4 regions of the Paenibacillus sp. J22P51 genome follow, and region 1 is predicted to be linked to each of the others. Evidence: riboswitches for the same ligand, from Rfam matches in the RefSeq annotation. Region 1 holds a riboswitch; each other region holds the start of a gene.
The links. Region 1 has a riboswitch for cyclic di-AMP ahead of AC58QC_RS17505 (CAP domain-containing protein). Riboswitches for the same ligand answer to the same signal wherever they lie in the genome.

Region 2: it holds a riboswitch for cyclic di-AMP, as region 1 does, so the genes downstream of both, AC58QC_RS20705 (APC family permease) here and AC58QC_RS17505 (CAP domain-containing protein) in region 1, are expected to answer to the same signal.
Region 3: it holds a riboswitch for cyclic di-AMP, as region 1 does, so the genes downstream of both, AC58QC_RS11880 (ABC transporter ATP-binding protein) here and AC58QC_RS17505 (CAP domain-containing protein) in region 1, are expected to answer to the same signal.
Region 4: it holds a riboswitch for cyclic di-AMP, as region 1 does, so the genes downstream of both, AC58QC_RS23865 (C40 family peptidase) here and AC58QC_RS17505 (CAP domain-containing protein) in region 1, are expected to answer to the same signal.

What each region holds. Positions count from the first base shown of each region.
Region 1 is NZ_JCAUAZ010000007.1:258,293-263,243, reverse strand. Features, by position in the region: gene AC58QC_RS17520 (Imm7 family immunity protein) at 1-143, opposite strand, end outside; gene AC58QC_RS17515 (SRPBCC family protein) at 159-614, opposite strand; gene AC58QC_RS17510 (hypothetical protein) at 713-1,174, opposite strand; gene AC58QC_RS17505 (CAP domain-containing protein) at 1,320-1,970, opposite strand; cyclic di-AMP (ydaO/yuaA leader) riboswitch at 1,976-2,109, opposite strand; gene AC58QC_RS17500 (hypothetical protein) at 2,210-2,671, opposite strand; gene AC58QC_RS17495 (DUF4362 domain-containing protein) at 2,727-3,164, opposite strand; gene AC58QC_RS17490 (DUF84 family protein) at 3,363-3,893, shown strand; gene AC58QC_RS17485 (glycerophosphodiester phosphodiesterase family protein) at 3,968-4,951, opposite strand, start outside.
Region 2 is NZ_JCAUAZ010000010.1:99,388-104,338, forward strand. Features, by position in the region: gene AC58QC_RS20690 (NAD(P)/FAD-dependent oxidoreductase) at 1-150, shown strand, start outside; gene AC58QC_RS20695 (MFS transporter) at 227-1,660, opposite strand; gene AC58QC_RS20700 (GNAT family N-acetyltransferase) at 1,844-2,278, shown strand; cyclic di-AMP (ydaO/yuaA leader) riboswitch at 2,488-2,639, shown strand; gene AC58QC_RS20705 (APC family permease) at 2,740-4,575, shown strand; gene AC58QC_RS20710 (YqkE family protein) at 4,627-4,887, shown strand; gene AC58QC_RS20715 (polysaccharide deacetylase family protein) at 4,899-4,951, shown strand, end outside.
Region 3 is NZ_JCAUAZ010000004.1:210,712-215,662, reverse strand. Features, by position in the region: gene AC58QC_RS11885 (ABC transporter permease subunit) at 1-521, opposite strand, end outside; gene AC58QC_RS11880 (ABC transporter ATP-binding protein) at 527-1,411, opposite strand; cyclic di-AMP (ydaO/yuaA leader) riboswitch at 1,526-1,690, opposite strand; gene AC58QC_RS11875 (antibiotic biosynthesis monooxygenase family protein) at 1,978-2,307, shown strand; gene AC58QC_RS11870 (hypothetical protein) at 2,639-2,821, opposite strand; gene AC58QC_RS11865 (hypothetical protein) at 3,024-3,194, shown strand; partial or broken gene AC58QC_RS11860 (alpha-L-rhamnosidase-related protein) at 3,264-3,503, opposite strand; gene AC58QC_RS11855 (N-acetylglucosamine-6-phosphate deacetylase) at 3,604-4,782, opposite strand; gene AC58QC_RS11850 (glucosamine-6-phosphate deaminase) at 4,779-4,951, opposite strand, start outside.
Region 4 is NZ_JCAUAZ010000014.1:25,158-30,108, reverse strand. Features, by position in the region: gene AC58QC_RS23885 (methyltransferase domain-containing protein) at 1-483, shown strand, start outside; gene AC58QC_RS23880 (YdeI/OmpD-associated family protein) at 523-972, shown strand; gene AC58QC_RS23875 (DMT family transporter) at 986-1,306, opposite strand; guanidine-I (ykkC/yxkD leader) riboswitch at 1,392-1,494, opposite strand; gene AC58QC_RS23870 (MSMEG_1061 family FMN-dependent PPOX-type flavoprotein) at 1,559-2,170, opposite strand; gene AC58QC_RS23865 (C40 family peptidase) at 2,331-2,801, opposite strand; cyclic di-AMP (ydaO/yuaA leader) riboswitch at 2,805-2,943, opposite strand; gene AC58QC_RS23860 (hypothetical protein) at 3,110-3,928, opposite strand; gene AC58QC_RS23855 (M1 family metallopeptidase) at 3,974-4,951, opposite strand, start outside.

The DNA.
Region 1 (4,951 bases):
TTACGTTGTTTAAGCGTGACTAGCTTTTCCACATCAAGTTCAGAAATTAAGCTTTTCAACTCAGCGATCCTAAGATCTTGCAGTCTGGAATCGGTATCATGTGTGTGATACCTTAAAACAGCCCAACCATTAAACTGGAACATAGCTAGCTCCTTATCCTAACCTTTTTCAGCTAAAATCTTTAACTGTTCGTTCCGATATGTCAAAAATCTCATCATATATTTCTTTAAGACAACTCTCTCAACTACCCATCCGAGCCAGCCCAATGGAGCTTCGAAATATAAGGTATCCTTCATTAAGGTTCGATTACCTAAATCAATAAATTCATGTTCGTGTCTCATACTTTTGAAAGTACCCTGCAGCATTTCATCAACAAAGCGATAGGGTCGAACGTAATTTGAAATGAGTGAAGTATGTCTTTGCCTAATGAAAAAGTGCCGCGCCTCAAAAGTGACCGTTTCCCCGCCGCTTATCATGCCTGTTGTTGTTCCAGCAATCGCTCGTTCCTTGGTGTGAGGCCAGACAGTCTGCGTATGTATATCAATATTACTTGCCATGTCAAAACAAACATCAATCGCTGCTTCAATTTCAATTTCTGTGAATACCTTTATCACTGGTTGCACCTCTTGATTCATTTGATTACATATTTGATAGTAAGAGTGAAAAGCAAAGAATAACCAGAAAACCATACGTTTCTTACGGTAAGGTTAAGTCATTGAGCGCGTTTTCTCCACTCTTCCAAGGTTAAATTATAACCCGTAATTACATCCACAATAAGAATCTCTTTCATATCCTCACTGACATAAAACGTTTGCCACCTAACAACATGATCACTGAAACTCTCTCCTATGTATAAATCGTAATACTTTCCTGTTCTTTCTGGGATATTTATTAAACCATCACTTAAAAATATGACTTTTGATATATTGGCTTCTTCTATCATTTGTTTGTATTTCTTTATTTCATCTACATTCTGTACGAGAAAGTCCATAATTTCTTCAACTGACTTCGGTTTCACATTGGTTACATTTTGTGGTGAAGCGCTAGGCAAAATGGGTGTTACAATAGCCGAACTTGCAGTTGGTAGCAATTCAGCTGGAACGACGGACGATTCACATGCTGTTAATCCCATTATGACAACGATTGATATTGAATGTAGAAATGATTTAGGCATAGCAAAAACTCCAATCCCGCAGATAAAACCCAATTCGACAAGAATAACTAATCTCCTTTGACTTTGTTATAAATAAAAAACAGCCTCCCAATGGAAGGCTGCCGCGATTTATTGCTGTATTTAATATTGCAATACTCATTACTCATTAGTTACTAATGAACTCCTGAACCCACTCACCGTTATAATAGGCAACACCGATTTGAGTGAAGTTGGGGCTTAGAATATTTTGACGATGACCTGCACTGTTCATCCATGCTGTCATGACGGCTTGTGGCGTTTGTTGACCTTTAGCGATGTTTTCACCCGCATAGGAATAGCTAATGCCGTAGGAGCGCATCATATCAAAAGGAGAGCCGTAGGTTGGTGATGTGTGATCGAAATACCCGTTATTGTACATATCTTTCGCTTTATCCAATGCCATCGCGGTTAATGCGCTGTTACTGGCCAAAGGCTTCAGTCCAGCCTTAGTACGCTCCTGGTTAACAAGGTTAACCACTTGGCTTGCAAAAGTAGATTGCGAAGGCGCAGTCGTAACCGGTGGTTTGACAGGTGCAGTTGTACTTGTGCTTCCAGGAATATTGAGCTTCATCCCCGACCAAATAACGTTGGGATTGGCAACTTGAGGATTTGCCTTAATAAGTGAAGATAGGCTAACGCCGTACTTCTTGGAGATTAACCACATGGTATCGTTGCCCGCTACCGTATGAGTTCCCGTTGCAGCAAATGCCGCATTCGCTCCCATAAGGACGGTCAAACCTAGTGCACCAGTAACTACAAGCTTTTTGTAACGTTTCAAAATAAACCTCTCCTTTTTGCGGCCTGCGAGGTTAGCTGTCGGATTCGGATCAAAGAGTAATCACCCGGCCGCGAGATTGCGGCTTCACCCCAAAGATTGGGTCCCCCGTGCTTCATAAAAGCTTCGGCCTTCTAAGTTTTTGATCCAAAATGGATCTTAAAGATTGTATCATGTGAAATCAATGAATACATGACTCAAAATTTTCCATTTAGATCCCGTTAACTCCTATTCACCATAATCTACTCGTATTTAGCCCCAGCTGTTGAACCGTCCGGATAGATAAAATAAGTATAGATTTGTCTATCTTTCCCTTGTGAATACCAAAGTTCAACTTTCTCAACTTTCCCTTCATCTGACCATGTTAAGACTATCTGTCCACCTAATTCCCCTTGCTCAATCCCTTTAAGATCGATATTTAGCCCTAAGTACTGATAGTCTGCGGAAGGTAAAATATCATAACGCCATACAGCTTGCTGCTTATCATCATTTGTTCGTTCAGCCGCAGGATTACCAAGAAGTTCTCTTACGTATTTTTGATCATTCCCAACGTTCAATCGATATTGGATTTGCCATACCTTTTTAGCCGTTTCGTCTGCAAAGCTTGCTGGTTCATTCATCAATGAAATAACATGATCACGTGAATTGTATGAAACGCCTAATCCTAACCCCTCGCCGATAAAACGAATAGGTACGTATTCCACAGGTCAACCCAAGCAAAAACTTTTTCATTTTATCTCTCTCCTCGAATTAATCTCACTATCCCCCACTACCCGCTGCCACAAAGCTAAAAGTCTCCCCAATCGCAACATCCTTACAACCATCCAGCTTATATGAAACACCTCGTTCTACTTTCTCAGAAACAATACGTGTACATTCCGTCTTCAGTCGTTGTTTGCTGCCATGTTTGTCCTCTGAATTATCATAAGTATAAGAAATCTTATCTTTTTTAAAAGCAAAATCATAATAAATCGGATCCCCCTCAATGGTCATTTGCATGATCCGAATCTGACTCTCAACGTGCCCTTCAACGTTTTTCAAAAATTGATTGAAACGATCAAGATTAATGATTCTGCCATGAATATTAATGACGTCTCCTTTTGCGGTCCCTTTGTCTATATCGTACCTCGAATCCGAGCATGAACTAAGCAACAAACAACTCAATACGAACAACATTCGACCGTACCTTATTTTCATTTCTGTTCCCCCTAACCGTTCCATCTACTGATTTGACGCAAACGCTACTGGAAATGTTTTGAAACAAAAAAATAAGCTTGAAATCTCAAGCTTGTCATCAAGCCAATACCTCATTTACCATGCCTGAATTAAAACCATGGTATACTAGTGCTAAATAATCACGTTCTTTCGCAGTACGTTTACAAGGAGTGGTGTCATATGTTGAAAAAAGAAATAAGCATTGCGTTAGGTACGCACAATCAAGCCAAACGAGCTGCCGTGGTCTTGGCTTCTGGTATTGAACCGATCTGTCACTCCGTCCCTTCCGGTGTGTCCGATCAGCCTATGACAGAAGACGAAACCGTCCTCGGTGCCATCAATCGGGCGAAACGTGTGCTTAACGCTGAGCCCGGTGCAGATATTGGGCTTGGTCTAGAAGGTGGACTTTCCTACGACGAGGTCCATACGAAACAATGGTATCTCTTCTCCGTTTGTGCAGCATGGGACGGGAAGCGGCTTTTCGTCGGCAAAGGTCTGTATTTTCCCATCCCCAATACAATTGGCGAGAGATTGAAGCAAGGCGGCACCGAGCTGCGTCATATTATTGATGAATTGAGCAGCACCGTAGGGAGCAATCACAAAGAGGGCGCATATGGCTTGTTTAGCGATGGGCGAATTACGCGGAGTGATGTTTTTCGAGATGCGGTTATTGCGGCGTTGACACCATTTCAGTCGTCTTTTTATAAGTAAGGTTGCGCGAAGATAGCGTACAAGAGAAAAAGGGCTTCCCTCAAGTAGATATTTCTACTGGGTCGCCCTTCTAGTTATCGGTTCTTCTCCTTAAATAAAGGCGCAATCCGATCAATCCGATTTGTCCAAATTCCACCTGAATACGATGCCGGAAGCCGCTCCACATCCGCCAAAGTATCAAACCCCGTTGAAAACTCAGTCCCATTTCCACCAACCACAATAACTCTCGTATCCACTTTAACCATCCGGTTTAGAAACTTGTTCGGCCATCCCCATAGCAACGGTGCTAACTTATCTGGTATATGAATTTGAATATGCTCGCACGCAGCAGGTGTAATACCTGTCCACCCATAGGAAAGGTAAGGGAGTAGACAGCTTTTCATTGTATCTATTGATATTACGCGCATGTCAGGCAGCTTTTCCTTCACTATCGCAACAGGTACATTCCCGCCATAGATCGTCAATTGGCTCCGACGCTCTGGCGATAACTTAGCCAACGTTTCAACGAGTAAGTCTCCCTCATTGGGATCATTGGTTTTAATATGTATCAGGAGCATTTTGTTTGGAAACTGTGTGAGTACCTCCGTTAACGAAGGCATTAATCCCACCCCTTTACCTCGAAAAGGGTACGTTTTCCCATTGTCGGCCGTGTAGCCGTAACCAATATCCACCTTTTTCAACTCAGTCATCGTGTAGTCTTTAGACTGACCTTTGACATTCGTCCGACAATCGAGCGTCCAATCATGAAAGACCGCGAATTGGTCATCTTTGGTCACATGAATGTCCAATTCGACCTCATCTGCACCAGCGTCAAACGCTGCTTGCATGGAAGGAATCGTATTCTCCAAATAAGGATGCTCTGGTTCGAAAATACGTTCGGCTGTGCAGGTATCGTTTTTCAGATTCTCCGTATGGAACGTTTGTGCGAGCCCGCGATGTGCCATCAGAAAGGGATCACCACTCCGCTCTTTGGCAAGTAACGAGGTATTATTTACGTAAATAAATACAATGAGAATAAGTAAGGCCCAAACAATTTTACTTCTAACTAATTTTTTTAA
Region 2 (4,951 bases), on a different contig from region 1:
GTCAAGAAAGTGAAGGGCCGCTTGGCCTCATTTATCAAAAAAATGATCGATGCCCGCTATTTATACCTTATCGGCGGTATTCCACTCATTTGGAAGAAAATGATTTGGAAGCAAAAATCCACAACCCGCAATTATCATGTACCGAATTAATGTTCAGTAACATACCAAAAAAGCTGAAATGAGACGCAGTGGCAATAACCACAGCTCTCAAATCAGCTTTTTTTATTTATTCAGCTGCAGTCGCAGGAACAGCTGCTCTTCCTGCCGTCTCCGTTGCTGAGGGCTTCTTTTTTGCATAACTCCTGTATAAGATGGAGCTGCCTATCGTTAGGAGCGCAATAACCGCTATACCCCAGATCAGGTTGTCAAAAGCACGTTCGAGCGGCAGCGACTTCTGCCAGACTAGCGCACTGCCCGAGAGCGCGACGGCGAATGCGCCGCTGAAAAATTGCAACAATTGGAACAAGCCCATCCCTGAGCCGACGCGTTCTTTGGTCAATTGCCGAGATAGTTCATTAGATACAGCGCTGGAAAGTGTTGTGAAGCTGATGCTGACTAAGATGTAGAGCGCGGCAATCCAGTAATAGGAATAGCTGGCAGTCAGGGCTAGCAGTACGGTAGAAAGTAACATCAACCATGGCACGTAGCGCAGCAAATCAGTATTGCCATAACGGTCAATGATGCGACCGACACGGTTCGACACCAGCATGGCAATCAGAGCGCCTGGGAAGAGCAATAGTCCCGAAGTGAGCGGAGCTAAACCGAAAACTCGAGCAAGCATCTGAGGCGCAAGGAACAGGAAGCCGAAGCTGATCATATAGGAAGTTACGCCAATTGCGCCAAGCGCCATATAAGGCTTGTCGCCGAAAAGGGCAGGCAGCACGAACGGTTGAGAGGCTCGGCGAATGCGCAGCGCGAACAGGGCAAGCGCAATCAATCCCACGAGGAGGGCAACGACACTCTTCGAAGTTAGGAAGAGCAGCAACCCCGTCGTCCCAATCCCTAGAAGCAGCGCACCGATGAAATCGAACGAGCCGCTTTCTGCTTTTTCTTTTGGGAGTAAGATAAGAAATATAGGGATAAGCAGAAGCGTAACACCGGTAATGACGAACAGGAAGTGCCATCCCAAATACTGAACGATGGATCCGCCTGCGACGGGACCGAGTCCTAAGCCAAGTGAAGCAGCGGAAAGGATGAGCGACATGGCTCTGCCTCTACGAGACAAAGGAATGTAGCGGGTTACGAGAACGATACCAAGCGATGGAATCGCGCCTGCGCCAGATGCTTGAATCAGCCTTGTAAGCAGCAATAGCTCGAAGCTGTTCGTGAACAGCCCAAGGATGGATGCGCCGCCGAGCGAAAGCAGGGCAATGACGTAGAGCCTGCGAATGGGCACAAAGTCGGACAAGCGGCTGTAGGTGATCGAAGCGATAGCGAAAACGATCGAATACCCCGTGACAATCCATGATGCCGTTGAGGGGCTAAGTTCGAATTGTACGGAAATTTTGGGCAAAGCCAGATTGAACATCATCGTGTTCATGATCACCAGTACAATGGTAAAACAGAGCAACCAGGAGACAGGAGTTTCTCGTAAGCGGCTAGGTAACTCTGATTGAGCGTGCGTAGTTCCTTTATTAGAAGTGATTGCGTTGTTTGACATTTTCACCATCCGATCTAAAACTATAATACATTTTGTTACAGTTTAGCATGGTGGTTACGGTGTGTCAATGAATTGGCCATGGTTAAAATTAGTTGATGATTGAATATTTATTCGTTAAAATGTATTATTATTCATAAAATGCAGGGGGGTAATCTAGTGGAACATACGATAAGAAAGGCAGAAATGAAAGATTTGGAGGCATTAAAAGAGCTGATGGTTGGCTATATTGTAGGCTTTTATAAGAAGCCGCGGCCCGAGTCCGCTGATATCCATCGTCTGATCAGTACCTTACTTCAGGAACAAGGCGGTATTCAGTTTGTTGCCGTAAAAGAAGGCGAGCTCGTTGGCTTTGCGACTCTGTATTTTGCATGGAGTACGATGAAGGCTAGTCCCATTACGATCATGAACGACCTGTTCCTTCTCGAACCATTTCGGGGAACTACTGTGGAAGAAGACTTGTTCCGGGAATGCCAAAGCTACTCCAAGGAAAACGGCTATGCCTACATGTCTTGGATCACCGCACCGGACAATCATCGTGCACAACAGTTTTTTGATAAAAGGGGTGGAACTCGCGTGGATTGGGTGAATTACACCATGAACTGGAGTATTTCCAACTAATTACTTCGTTTTAACCTGGTATGTTCGTTCTAGCACGCCACTTTTCACAAAATACCTCGAGTCCCTACGAAAATGGAAGATAATCAACGAATCAGGTAATTGTAAGCGAATTATTGGGGGAATCACGAGGTGGAAGAGAGCTTTTTACGTTTATTCCCACCTTTACTATGTTGGTAGAAGAGAGTAGTATTCAACACGTACATGAACAGTTGAATATTTCGCTTAATTTTCTTTTAAGAAAAGCGGGGGAACCACGAGTAACATGGGGTGAATAATGGTACTGATATGATGTACCTTTTAGGGCAGATTTCTCGCGGCCCGAACCCGGCAGCTAACCTCGTAAGCGATCGTGAGAAAGGAGAACATGTGTTTAAAACACAAGGTCGATCCTTGTGTTTTTTTGCGTCCATTTTACAAATGAGATCTATGAGATTAGCTTTAATTGGAGGAACGACCACGAAATGACAAGTGATTCATTGAAGAAAATTGTGTTTGGTAAGCCGCTAAAGTCGAGTGAGATTGAGTCGGAGAAAATGCCTGTCTGGAAAGCGCTCCCCATCCTGTCTTCTGATGCCTTATCTTCTGTATCGTATGGGACGGAGCAAATTCTGTTAGAACTCGCAACAGTGGGGATTGCTGCATTTGCATTCTCCTTGCCGATTGCGATTTCGATCATCGCATTGATTTTATTGCTCGTGTTGAGCTATAGGCAAGTGATTGAGGCCTACCCTATGGGTGGCGGCGCTTATATGGTTACCAAAGAAAATTTAGGAATGGTATGGGGACGACTAACAGGTGTCTCACTGCTGATCGATTATACCTTGACCGTGGCCGTTTCGATCTCGGCAGGTGTGCAGGCGATTACTTCGGCTTTTCCTTCTGCAGTACCGTATATTGTTCCGCTTACCATCTTTCTGGTTTGGATTATGGTCTGGATTAATTTGCGAGGCACTTCCGAATCAGGCACAGTTTTTGCGATTCCGACGTACTTTTTCATCCTTTGTATTCTATTGTTAGTGGGTAAAGGTATCTTCGATTTAATGACGGGCTCACTCAATACGCATGCCATTGATTTCACACCAAGCGCAGCGACGAACTCATTAACCTTATTCGTACTTCTTAAGGCATTCTCGTCTGGTTGTTCAGCTGTAACGGGAATCGAAGCGATTTCCGATGCCGTTCCGCATTTCCGAACGCCATCAGTCAAAAATGCCAAACGTACGCTCCTCTCCTTAGGCGGCCTGTTGGCGATCGTCTTCGGCGGTGTAACGCTGATCGCCTTAGGGTATGGGATTGCCCCAGATCATAATGGGCACACTTCGGTTCTGTCGATGGTGACGGAGCAAGCTTTTGGCCGTGGCGTTATGTACTATGCGACCCAAATCGCTACAATGCTAATTCTAGTGCTGGCGGCCAATACGAGCTTTAATGGCTTCCCCATCTTGGCGTCGATCATGGCCCAAGACAAGAACTTCCCGCGCATGTTCTCATTCCGTGGGGATCGACTTTCGTATCATTATGGCATCATCACGCTTGGCGTGCTGGCAAGTTTTCTACTGGTTGGCTTTAAGGGTAAGACCGATGCACTTATTCCGCTTTATGCGATCGGCGTATTTTTATCTTTTACACTAGCTCAGGCGGGTTTGGTGCGTAAATGGTTAAAGGAGCGCGTATCCGGCTGGATCGGCAAATTAATCATTAACGGCCTTGGCGGCATCGTCTCCTTTGCAGTTCTTATCATTTTCTCTGTGACTAAATTTAGCGAGGGTGCTTGGATCGTCATTATCGTGACACCGATTCTACTCTGGTTAATTACGAAGATCAGTCACCATTACGATGACGTAGCCAACCAGCTGCGCATTGATATCACACAAGACCGCGTTTGTACCAAAGAACCCGTCATTATCGTACCCGTGGCTGGGATTCACCGTGCTGTAGAGCAATCGCTGAACTATGCGAAGTCACTCTCGCCTAACGTTATCGCCTTCTATGTCTCCTTCTCGGATGAAGATGAGGAATCGATGCAGGAGAAGTGGCAGATCTGGGATCCAGGTGTTCGACTGGTTGTGTTCAAATCACGGTATAGAACGATCCTGAAGCCGCTAGCTGAATTCATTGACCGAATCGACACGCACGTATCAGAGAAGCAGTCTATCATGGTTATTCTCCCTCAATTCATGCCGAAAAAATGGTGGCACCGTCTGCTCCATAATCAGTCCGCTGCGCGTATCCGCTCGAAGCTTCAAGCCGATAAGGATATCGTTGTTGCGACAGTGCCGTATCATTTACACCAATAGACGTGTACGTGTACAATAATAGGGAGAACATGTAGACGAGGTGACCTTATTATGGTGAAAAAGAAAGCTAAAATGACGCCAGCTGCGGCTAGCGTGCAAGATAAACCAGCAACCCTGAAGGATCTGCTGCGTCCGGAAATTTTGGAAGGACTCAAAGCCCAGGCTGACGCGATGAAAGCGGAAGAGCAAGCAAAGAAGGACGCAGAGAGGGCCAGGGTAGAGGCGGCTCGCAAGGCGGAAGAGAAGCGCCTTGAAAATGATTTTGCTTATCAGCTGGAGAAAAGTAAATTGGATTGGCGGAAACACAAATGAGGGGGCGCACGATGTGCCTCCTTTTATTTTTAAGTGCGATGATAGCGCTTGCAGGGTGTGTGGG
Region 3 (4,951 bases), on a different contig from region 1:
ATGGCTAGAAACATGAACTGGATAAATAGTAACGTGAGTGAAATCAAGAGAAATATGTTCACATCGAAATCAACCGTTTTTACTTGAAGCGCCATCATATAGGCTGCACCTATATAGATAACACACGTGATCACTAAAGAAGCAACTGCCGCTAATAGCTTGGAAGTCAAAATTTTAGTACGCGTTACGGGCTTCGTAAGAAGAAAGTCTGCTGTTTTCTCACGAACTTCCTTGGAGACTATAGACGTTCCCAGAACCATGGCTTGAATGGCTCCGCAAAGCGTAATGTACATAAAGATGTACATATAGAAACCTAACAGGGTTCCAAAGGTCTCGATTTCAATACCAAGTGCTTTCCTGACTCCTTCTGGATACCCTTCTAATATCGAAGAAAATTCAGCGAAATCCTTAGAGACAGACGGAAAAAGGGATAGGAATAAGACGATGACAGCAATTAAGGAACACGTCCACGTGATCGTGGATTTCCGATAAGCTCTCAATTCATGAAGAAAAATATTCATTCCACTTAAGCCTCCTTCTCATAGTAGTGCATAAAGATCTCCTCTAAATCAGGCTCTTCGATCCAAAGATTATCAATTTCAATTTCAGCAATTTTTCTCATCACTTGATTAATGTTGCCTTTAAATAAGAAGCTAGTTGTCAGGCCTTGGACATCAATGTCATTAACCCCGGTCATCTTGAAGAAATTAGGGTCGAGCGCTTGTGCCGTATCAATTTTAAATCTCTTGAAATTGTTTTCTTTTAACGTGCTGATCTTCTCAACCGTCACAATCCTACCTTCCTTTATTATCGCGACTCGATCACATAGTCGCTGAACTTCACTCAATATATGAGAGGAAAAAAGAATCGTAGCTCCCCTTTTATTCTGTTGTTCGAGTAATTCGAAAAACTTCTGCTGCATGAGCGGATCAAGTCCACTTGTCGGTTCATCAAGGATAATGAGCTTAGGATCGTGCAGCAGCCCTTGAACGATGCCCACTTTCTTTTTGTTTCCCAAAGACAGATCATCGATTTTTTTCGTAACGTCAAGATCCATAATTTCAGCTAGCTCTTTCATTCTTTTTGTGCAATCCTTCTTGTAGAAGCTGGCTGAATACTTTAGTAGGTCGATCACCTTCATGTTGTCATAATAAAAAACTTCTGACGGTAAATAGCCGATTTCTTTCTTAATCTCAGGCGCAAACTGAATGCAGTCTTTCCCGAAAATTTTGGCACTACCGCTTGTTGGAAAAATCAGAGACAGCAGCGTTCGAATCGTTGTTGATTTCCCAGCACCATTCGGTCCAATAAAACCAAATATTTCTCCTTCCTCGATCGAAAAACTAACATCTGTAATGCCTCTTGAATTCCCATAGGTCTTGGTCAATTTATTAATTTCAATGGCATGCATGGTATAGCCCCCTTATGGAATTTATGTAAAATTTCAGGTTGAAGGCAAGCAAAAAGAAGCCCTAAGAGTAGAGAATCTCTACTCTCGGACTTCCAGAATAAGAAGGCGAGGGTGCGGTTCTCTCTCAATGCACTTACGAGGTTAGCTGTCGGATTCGGACTTGAGAGCGTCCTACCTAATGCTTGCGAGCATCAGGATTCACCCCGTGAAGCCATATGTTACTTGGATGGCTCCGGTTGGTTCCCCCGTTTCCCATTGGGAATTAAGTGGTTTCTTTTTGCAAAAAATCAACTTGTCGTAATGAATCTTACGCCGTTCTATATAGAATGTAAAACCTAGATTCGCCTTTAATTTTTGCTTATTTGACTTCAGGAGTCAATGAAAGCGTATTCATTTAATGGTGACGTTGATTATCCCATACTTTGCTACCTATTAATGCTCCTTAGGGAATACGGCTTTGTGAAGTCGCCTGCCTAGGACGATCACATCAATTGGAAACGATGGAATCCATCTGATATACTTACTCCAATAAATGGGTTATATTTTCATTTTGACGGAGGATTCTAATGTCTAATTCAAGTATGTTTACTATGGCCATGTACCGCCCCCAACCGGGTAAAGAAGCCGAGCTAGCCGAGATTGTCAAAGGACACGTCCCGATGCTTCGCGAAGAAGGGCTTATCACGGATTTTCCGCCGGTAACGCTTCAATCTGTAGACGGCACTCTTATTGAAATATTCGAGTGGTTATCCGAGGAGGCCAAGGACAAAGCGCATACATCCCCAAAAGTATGGCCGATTTGGGAAAACATGATGAAAGTTGCCGAGATGGTAAGCCTTTCGTCGCTGCCTGAAGCAGACAGGCCTTTTCCGAATTTCAAAAGAGTCACTCTCTAGCCAAGGAAAATGCTGCATAATCGCATCAATCACGTTGGTATCTCCGTGTACGTGAGTATAATACTGCATAATCGCATCATTCTGGTGGAAGCGTCGAGGAATGTAGATTAGTTAGTAGAAAAAGCCCGGGGATGCTTTCCCCCGGGCTTTCGCTTTGTCTCTGAAAGCAACTATTTATTGTCTGCCTTCGCTTTTTTCACTACTGTTTTGGTTTGGTTTTTGGTTTCTTTGTTTGGCTGATTTTACACTCTTTTTTTGGTTTGTCATATCTTAGCCCACCTATCTCAAGTAATTGGAATACAGAGTCAGCCTATTTTTTTGATGGCTTTGATTAGCTGTTATCAAGATTGATTATTTCATCTAGTTCTGTACTATGTTCGTTTGCGGCTGCACTAATTTCTTGATCAACCTTATTAATTCCTTGAATTTGCTCCGCGGCTTCTGCTTGATTGTTCAATTGCTTAACAATTTGTCCAGTGCCATGAGCTCCTTGCTGTCCTCTATTTGATGTCATCGTAATTATCCTCCTTTTCCAAGATCGACTTCCAGCTATATTATGAGGCTATTTTCCAACCTTATTCACGCCATTAACCAAATGATTAAAAAAGGTTGGAAAATGAACACACTGCCAAGTAAAAAGATCTCCAGTTCTAAATCGGAAACTGGGATAAAATGAAAACCATCGTCTCATACTAACGACGATGGAGGTGAACACGTTGCCCAAAAATGAAGCTGATCCAAAGTATGACCGTGAAGATAACCGAGCAGATAAGAAACACAATCAGCAGAATAATGCCAGTTTCCTCGAAGAAGAGCAAACGCTAACGAGCAGCAATGCCGCTGATTCCGTCCCAAGTTTAAATGGTATTCCCAAAAATCAGATTTGAGTTCTGTGGGGCTGCTCTTCTCTTCACTACTGATGGGAAGAGCAGCCTTTTAAGCGAAAATGAAACAAGCTACACTTCAAACCTAATACTTCCCAGAGTGAATTCGAATGACCGTGCAATCACTCTCTTCATCTCCATCACCAGGGTATTCTGCGCAAAAGGTGGATTAGGACCCGCATCTGCCCAATCTCCAAATCCATGGCTCAGAACATGATGATTTGCTTTACTCGCTAAATAATTAACATAGTGAACCATCGTCTCATAATGCTCATCCAGCAGGCATTTATCCACATACCAATGGTACATATGAAATGCAAGAAGCCAGCAAACTCAAGAGTTTGCTGGCTCTTTTCTAATTTTGTGCAAACAAGGAGAATTACTGCCACTACGATATGGCGATGCGATACTATTAGTCCATTATTGGTACGCCTGCCTTGTATACCCGTTCGACCCCAATCTTGGCGCCTAATCTTCGGAACGTAACCAAATCTGCAGGTGCTCCTACCGCAAGTCCCATCGCTGCAGACAGGCCCATTTGCTCAGCTGGCCGAAGCGATGCCATCTCCCACGCCATTTCAAAATTCGCGAGACCTCGTTCCGTAAGATGGCAAATGGCGTCGGTTAGCAGCGTAACAGAACCGGCAAGCAGCTCTTCATTGTTCTCCATGTGCAGTCTACCGTTCGGCGTGAGAACTACGAAGTCACCGATATGGGCAGCATACCGGCCCGGTGCCATACCTGCAAGCGACACCGCATCACTGACCAGGAATGCACGCTCTTCCTTTACCTTCAAAATTACCTTCAGCACCTGATCCGGCAGATGGAAACCGTCTGCGATAAGCCCACAGCTCAACTCATCCAGCGCCAGTTGCTCCCAGAGATAATTGGGGTGCCTCGGAAGCAGTTTGTGCGCCCCATTGCCTAGGTGTGTTGACATTCGCGCTCCGGCGGCTACCGCTGCTCTGATTTGTTCGGGCTTGGCTGAAGTATGTCCGATAGAGACAACAATTCCTGACGAGACACAACATGAGATGAAACTTTCACTACCTTCCCACTCTGGAGACATCGTTAACAGTCTTATTCGCCCTCCAGATGCTTCTTGCCAGCGCTGCAGCAATTCCCAGTCTGGCGCTACCACGTGTGCAAGAGGGTGTGCGCCCCGTGCGCCGTCCTCGGGCGAAATAAAAGGTCCTTCGAGATGAATACCGCCAACAAAAGTCGAACTAGCTGGGTTCTGCTTGCAATCTTGATCAATTGCGGCAAGTAGCTTGCCCAGCTCCTCGTTTCCGTTCGTGATGACAGTTGGATAAAATGTCGTTACGCCCTTCATGGCAAGCCGGCGAGTAATCCTCTCCAACGGGATGTGGTAACCTTCCGCAGGCAGTAGATTAAAGTCATCGCCCGCGTAGCCATTTAACTGCAGATCGACAAGTCCAGGGCCAACGAAAAGGCCGGGCTCCATCTCTGACGAGAATGGCGGGATAGACGTAACAGCGGATATAAGGCCATTCTCCACTGTAATTCGTATCGGCTCGCCAGTCCGGTAATGCAGCGCCGATATTTCCGTTGTGTTCGATTGAATCGTCATAGTCCCTCACCAAATGCATCAAGGTCGGTATAGAGCGTACAATCCGGGTGACGCCTTAGAATCGTGGATGGGCAAGTTATGGAAAGTGGCTGCTCTAGGTCCACGGTACGGCGTACCGCCTCTCTTTTGCGCATGCCTGGCACCATACAGAACAGCTTAACCCCGGACA
Region 4 (4,951 bases), on a different contig from region 1:
ACACAAATTGCTGCTGAAACAGCGACGCAGCTTGTAGGGATAGACATACGACCAGAGGTACTGCGCATTGCAGAGTCGAAGCCATGGCCGAAGGGGAATGCTGCCTTTAGAGAAGGCGATGCGTATGAGCTCTCCGAGATACAAGGGGAGTTTGATTACGGGCTGGCGAATTTCTGGTTCTCGCATATTCCACGCAATCGGATCGACAGCTTTTTACAAGGCTTCCACGAACGGTTGGGCAGCGGTGCGCAGGTTTTTATCGCGGATAACGTGTATGTACCTGGAAGAGGCGGCGAGCTAATCACCCATGCGGATAGTGAAGACACCTACAAAAGACGCGAGCTAGCCGACGGCTCCAAGCATGAAATTCTCAAGAACTATTTTACCTATGAAGAGCTGAATGAGATCTTTCGGCCGCTATCGCAACATTTGCGGATATTCGTGGGGGGCAGCTTCTGGTACGTGAGCTATACAATCAAATAATCCATACCAACCTTCACCCTTCCGTAGGAGGCATTTACCATGAGTGTAACGTTCCATACGACCATTATGAAAGCCCACAATAAGAATGCTACCGGGATCTCCATCCCCGAAGAGGTTATGACCACGTTAGCAGGAGGAAAAAAGCCAAGCGTTTCCGTCACCCTTAACGGTTACACGTATCGGACAACAATCGCTGTGATGGGAGGGGAATATCTGATCCCGCTTAGCGAAGCCCATAGACAAGCCTCCGGCTTGAAGGCCGATGACCCTGTTGAGGTCACATTGGCGCTGGATCTTGCACCTCGGACGATGGAGGTCCCAGCCGATCTTCAATCCGCTTTGTCCGAAGTAGAAGGTGCAGCCCAGCGATTTGAAGCACTCGCTTTCTCCAAGCGCAAAGAATTCGTCCGACAGGTCGAGGACGCGAAAACACAAGAGACGCGCCTCCGCCGGATTGCCAATGTTGTCACGCGGATGAGTGGGGTCTAATAGTCGACACGCTCTAGTGCCCGGATGTGAATTTCAGTCCAAGCACACCGACCAAAATCAAGACCATAAACAGGATACGCAGTAAGCTGATCGGCTCGTTGAGGAAAAGTGTGCCAATGATAATCGCACCGACGGCGCCGATTCCTGTCCAAGCGGCATAAGCCGTTCCGATGGGCAAGGTTTTCGTGGCCGAGGCTAAGAAATAAAAGCTAACGATCATCCCGAGAATTGTGATAACAGTGGGAACGAGCCGTGTAAATCCGTTGGAAAATTTCAGCGAGATGGCCCATGCCACCTCAAACACACCTGCAATGACTAAATATAACCATGCCATAATGAACACTCCTTCATGTAGGTATTATGTCGCCAGTCCCATAAAAAAACAAAGAAAAGCCCGGGAATATCGCACTGCTGCGATAGACTCCCGGGCTTTTCTCCCTCCGTGACCACAGCGTATCCGCTGTGTGTTTTCCCTTGGACCAGCCGGTGTTTGCGCACCGCGGAACCCTAGAAAACGACATGCCGTTATTATAGGCTGGCTAACATATTATGTCAAGTTACACATTTTGTATAATTGCTCTTTACCTTACTCCTCCAAAGCAATCCCGTTCAACGCGACATGCGCACGGAACATATCCATTCCGTCCGGCTGTTCCTGCTCGGATACCCACGTAGCTTGATCCCAAATCTTCGACAGCTTGAGCGCGCGGCTGCAATGCACGAAGCATTCTTGTACTTCGACGCCGACAGCGGCGATCGGTGACTTCCCGTTCAGCTGCATAGTCGACAGCAGTTCCTCGTCCTTCGTCAGCCAAGCGCGACCATTGACGCGGAGTACCATCTCAACACCTGGAATGATGAACAGGAGGCCGACTTCCGGGTTGGTTAGCAGATTTTGCATCGAGTCTAGTCGGCGATTGCCAAGTCTTTCTGGGAAGATAAAGCGGCGTTCATCCAAAACCCGTACGAATCCTGCAGCATCCCCGCGGGGGGACACATCGCTCGAGCCATTCGCATTCGACGTAGAGAAGAAGAATAAAGGCGATTTTGCGATGAATGCACGTGCGTGCTCGTCGATTTGATTGATAACCTTATGTTGAACCGCAGGATGCGGCTCCCCAATATCTGCTCTAATCTCGTCGATGGATCGTATAATACCGGGAAATGGGGGTGTTGTATTATTTTGTGTGGTGTCCATACCAGCCAATCCTTCCTCAAAGCCCAGGGCTATTACTAATCTTTGTGTACTCAACTTGTTTACTTTCTAGTATACGCCGATACACCCGTTCAAATGAATGAAGCCCTGCAAGCCGCTCTTACGAGCTAAGCTTGCAGGGCTTCAATCTGTGCCGAGAACATTACTTGGATTCAGCAGTTAGTTGATTGTAGATATCATCCCACAGAACTCGTCTGGCGGATACATATCGCTTCGCATAATAGGATTCGCTCAACTTATTCTTAACAACACCTTGATTCGTAGCGGAGTGAACGAATTCACCGTCTCCGAGGTACATCCCTACATGAGAGATACCGCTGCCATCCGTGTTGAAAAATACAAGATCGCCCTTACGAAGATCCTTTTTGTCAACCCAGTAGCCTTCGCCGTTTTGTGATTTGGAGCTGTGTGGAATATCGATGCCGAACTCGCCGAACAAGTAGGACGTGAAACCAGAGCAATCGAATCCTTTGGTTGTCGTTCCTGCCCATCTGTAAGGAGTTCCTACAAGCTCGTCTACCGCTTTATCCATATCGGATGCTGCGAAAACGCTTCCTACACTAACACTCAAAAACAAAACAAGACTAAATACAAGACCAACAACTTTCTTCAACTGCTTGTCTCCTTCCGGTGCCTACGAGGTTAGCTGGAGGGTTCGGTTGAAGGTTCCCTATGATCCCTGTCTTGCAAGATCAATTCACCCGGAGTGGTTCCCCCGTTTCCCCATAAACTGAGGAATTCGGCATGAAATATTTGGTTTTTGATGCTAGTCCTTTTTATTCGTCATAAAAAATGAAATTCCTCTTTTATGTTTGAAAAATAGGCTGAAAATAAGTGAAATAGTTCGGAAAAAAGACAAAAAAAAGCCCCTTTCTCAATGAGAAGGGGAGAATGTTTGCCTATTCGCTGTTTTGCTGGATATTAATTGGATATTTTGGCAGAAAGAAGCTGATATTGGGAGGAAATACCCCAGATTTGGATGAAAATGTGGAAGAGGGGGTACAGCTGGTAAATGATTAGCGCTGCTAGACCTGCCCACAGGTAGGTGGCGGTGACCGTGACCCCTGCCAATAGTCCTGAAAAGAGTAAAAGGGTAATGGCAAGTCCGACAATCGGCAGCGAATGTCGAAAGAAAGAGATGACAGTCGATGTGATACCTAACTTGGCTGCGATCGCGAATTGGACATACATAAACAGAAGCTGAAGGAGAAATCCGTAGACCAGTAAGCTGAGAATCCAGGGCAGAAGCTTGAGAACAACCTGCTCGTAGGAAGTGCTATGCCCTAGAATATAAGTGGCTTTGGGGAATATCCAGATGAGTGGAAGCAGGGTAAGTGCGATCCGGATAAGATACACAAGCAGGAAAGGGAGCAAGAGCTGCTTCATCCCGCGAAAGAAACGGTAACCAGCATTCTGGTGAACGTGTGTTAGTGAATAGAAAACACCACCATTTAAGAGGGGGGTTAGCAGCATGCGGGCACACAAGAGAGCAGCGAACCACCATAGATAAGAATAACTAAGATCTGTTTTGAGTAACTGAAACTGGCCTTCAGCTAGAAAGATCTGCAATGCCTGTTTGGGCTGCTCAGCGCCAGGGAAACGATGCATGAGGGGGATGAGTATTCCCTGCACAAGCTTATACAGGAGAATACCCCAACCCATTTGATATAGGAATAAAATAATGGTGGCAAAAGGCTGCGCCATAGCTGCCCTGAAGCCGGATTTGATATAGGTGGCCAACGAGGGTCCCTCCTCAGAGTTTGTCATAAGAAGTAAGCCAAGTCCTTACCAGGCTACTGAGCCGAATATGGCTTGCAGGAGTTGAATAATGCCGAGATTCCACCGAATTTGCCACTTAGTATTTAAATGTGTTTGATAGAAGTTGTTGATGTGCTTATTTTCGAGTATGAGCGTGTACTTAGGATCGATTCGCACCCAGTCTACAGGGGATGTATGCGTTAATTTGAATTCGATGCTGCCTTCCTTGCCATCCCATGTTTTATCAAGCGTTGTGCCATCTGCAAAATGGAACAGAATCGGCACCTCCGGCGAGTTGCCGCCATGCTTAACAATGCGAACCGTGCTTTCGTAAGTCTCGGATCCCTTACTGCCCTGAGGCCGAACGTTGACACTCGCGACGGAATAATCCATCATCATCTCGCCGTACACATACTGATTGAAGAAATCATCCCATTTCGTTTTGCTGACATCCTCCACAACCTGTTGGAAATCCTTCGTCGAGGGATGCTTGAATTGCCATCTTTGGAAATAGGTTTTCATAATTTTATCCATGACTTTGGTGCCGACCTGCTGCTCAATCGCTTTCAGTACGAGCTTGCCGCGTGTGTACACATTTTCCGCATATTGATCATGGCCTGTGTAGGCCCATGCGTCCTTCTGCAGCCCATTTGGTGAGGTGACGTAGCTGGATTCGACAGGCAAATTAGGCGCATCGCCATATTCAGCTTCCATGACTTTATCTTCTGCATAAGAGGTGAAGCCTTCATCGAGCCAAGCTTCCTCAAATTCATTGCTGGCGACAAGCCCGTAGAAGAATTGGTGACCGATCTCATGGACGACGACACGTTCCAGTTCTAAGTCTGGATCTTTGTCGTTGGCGCCCCAAGCGGTGACCAAGGTCGGATATTCCATGCCGCCGGCGCCATTCCCGCCAGGTGGTGGTACAACGATGGAAAGCGTTGAGTACGGATACGTTCCGTACCACTGGCTATAGCGCGATAGCGCTTTTTTGGCAGCATACAT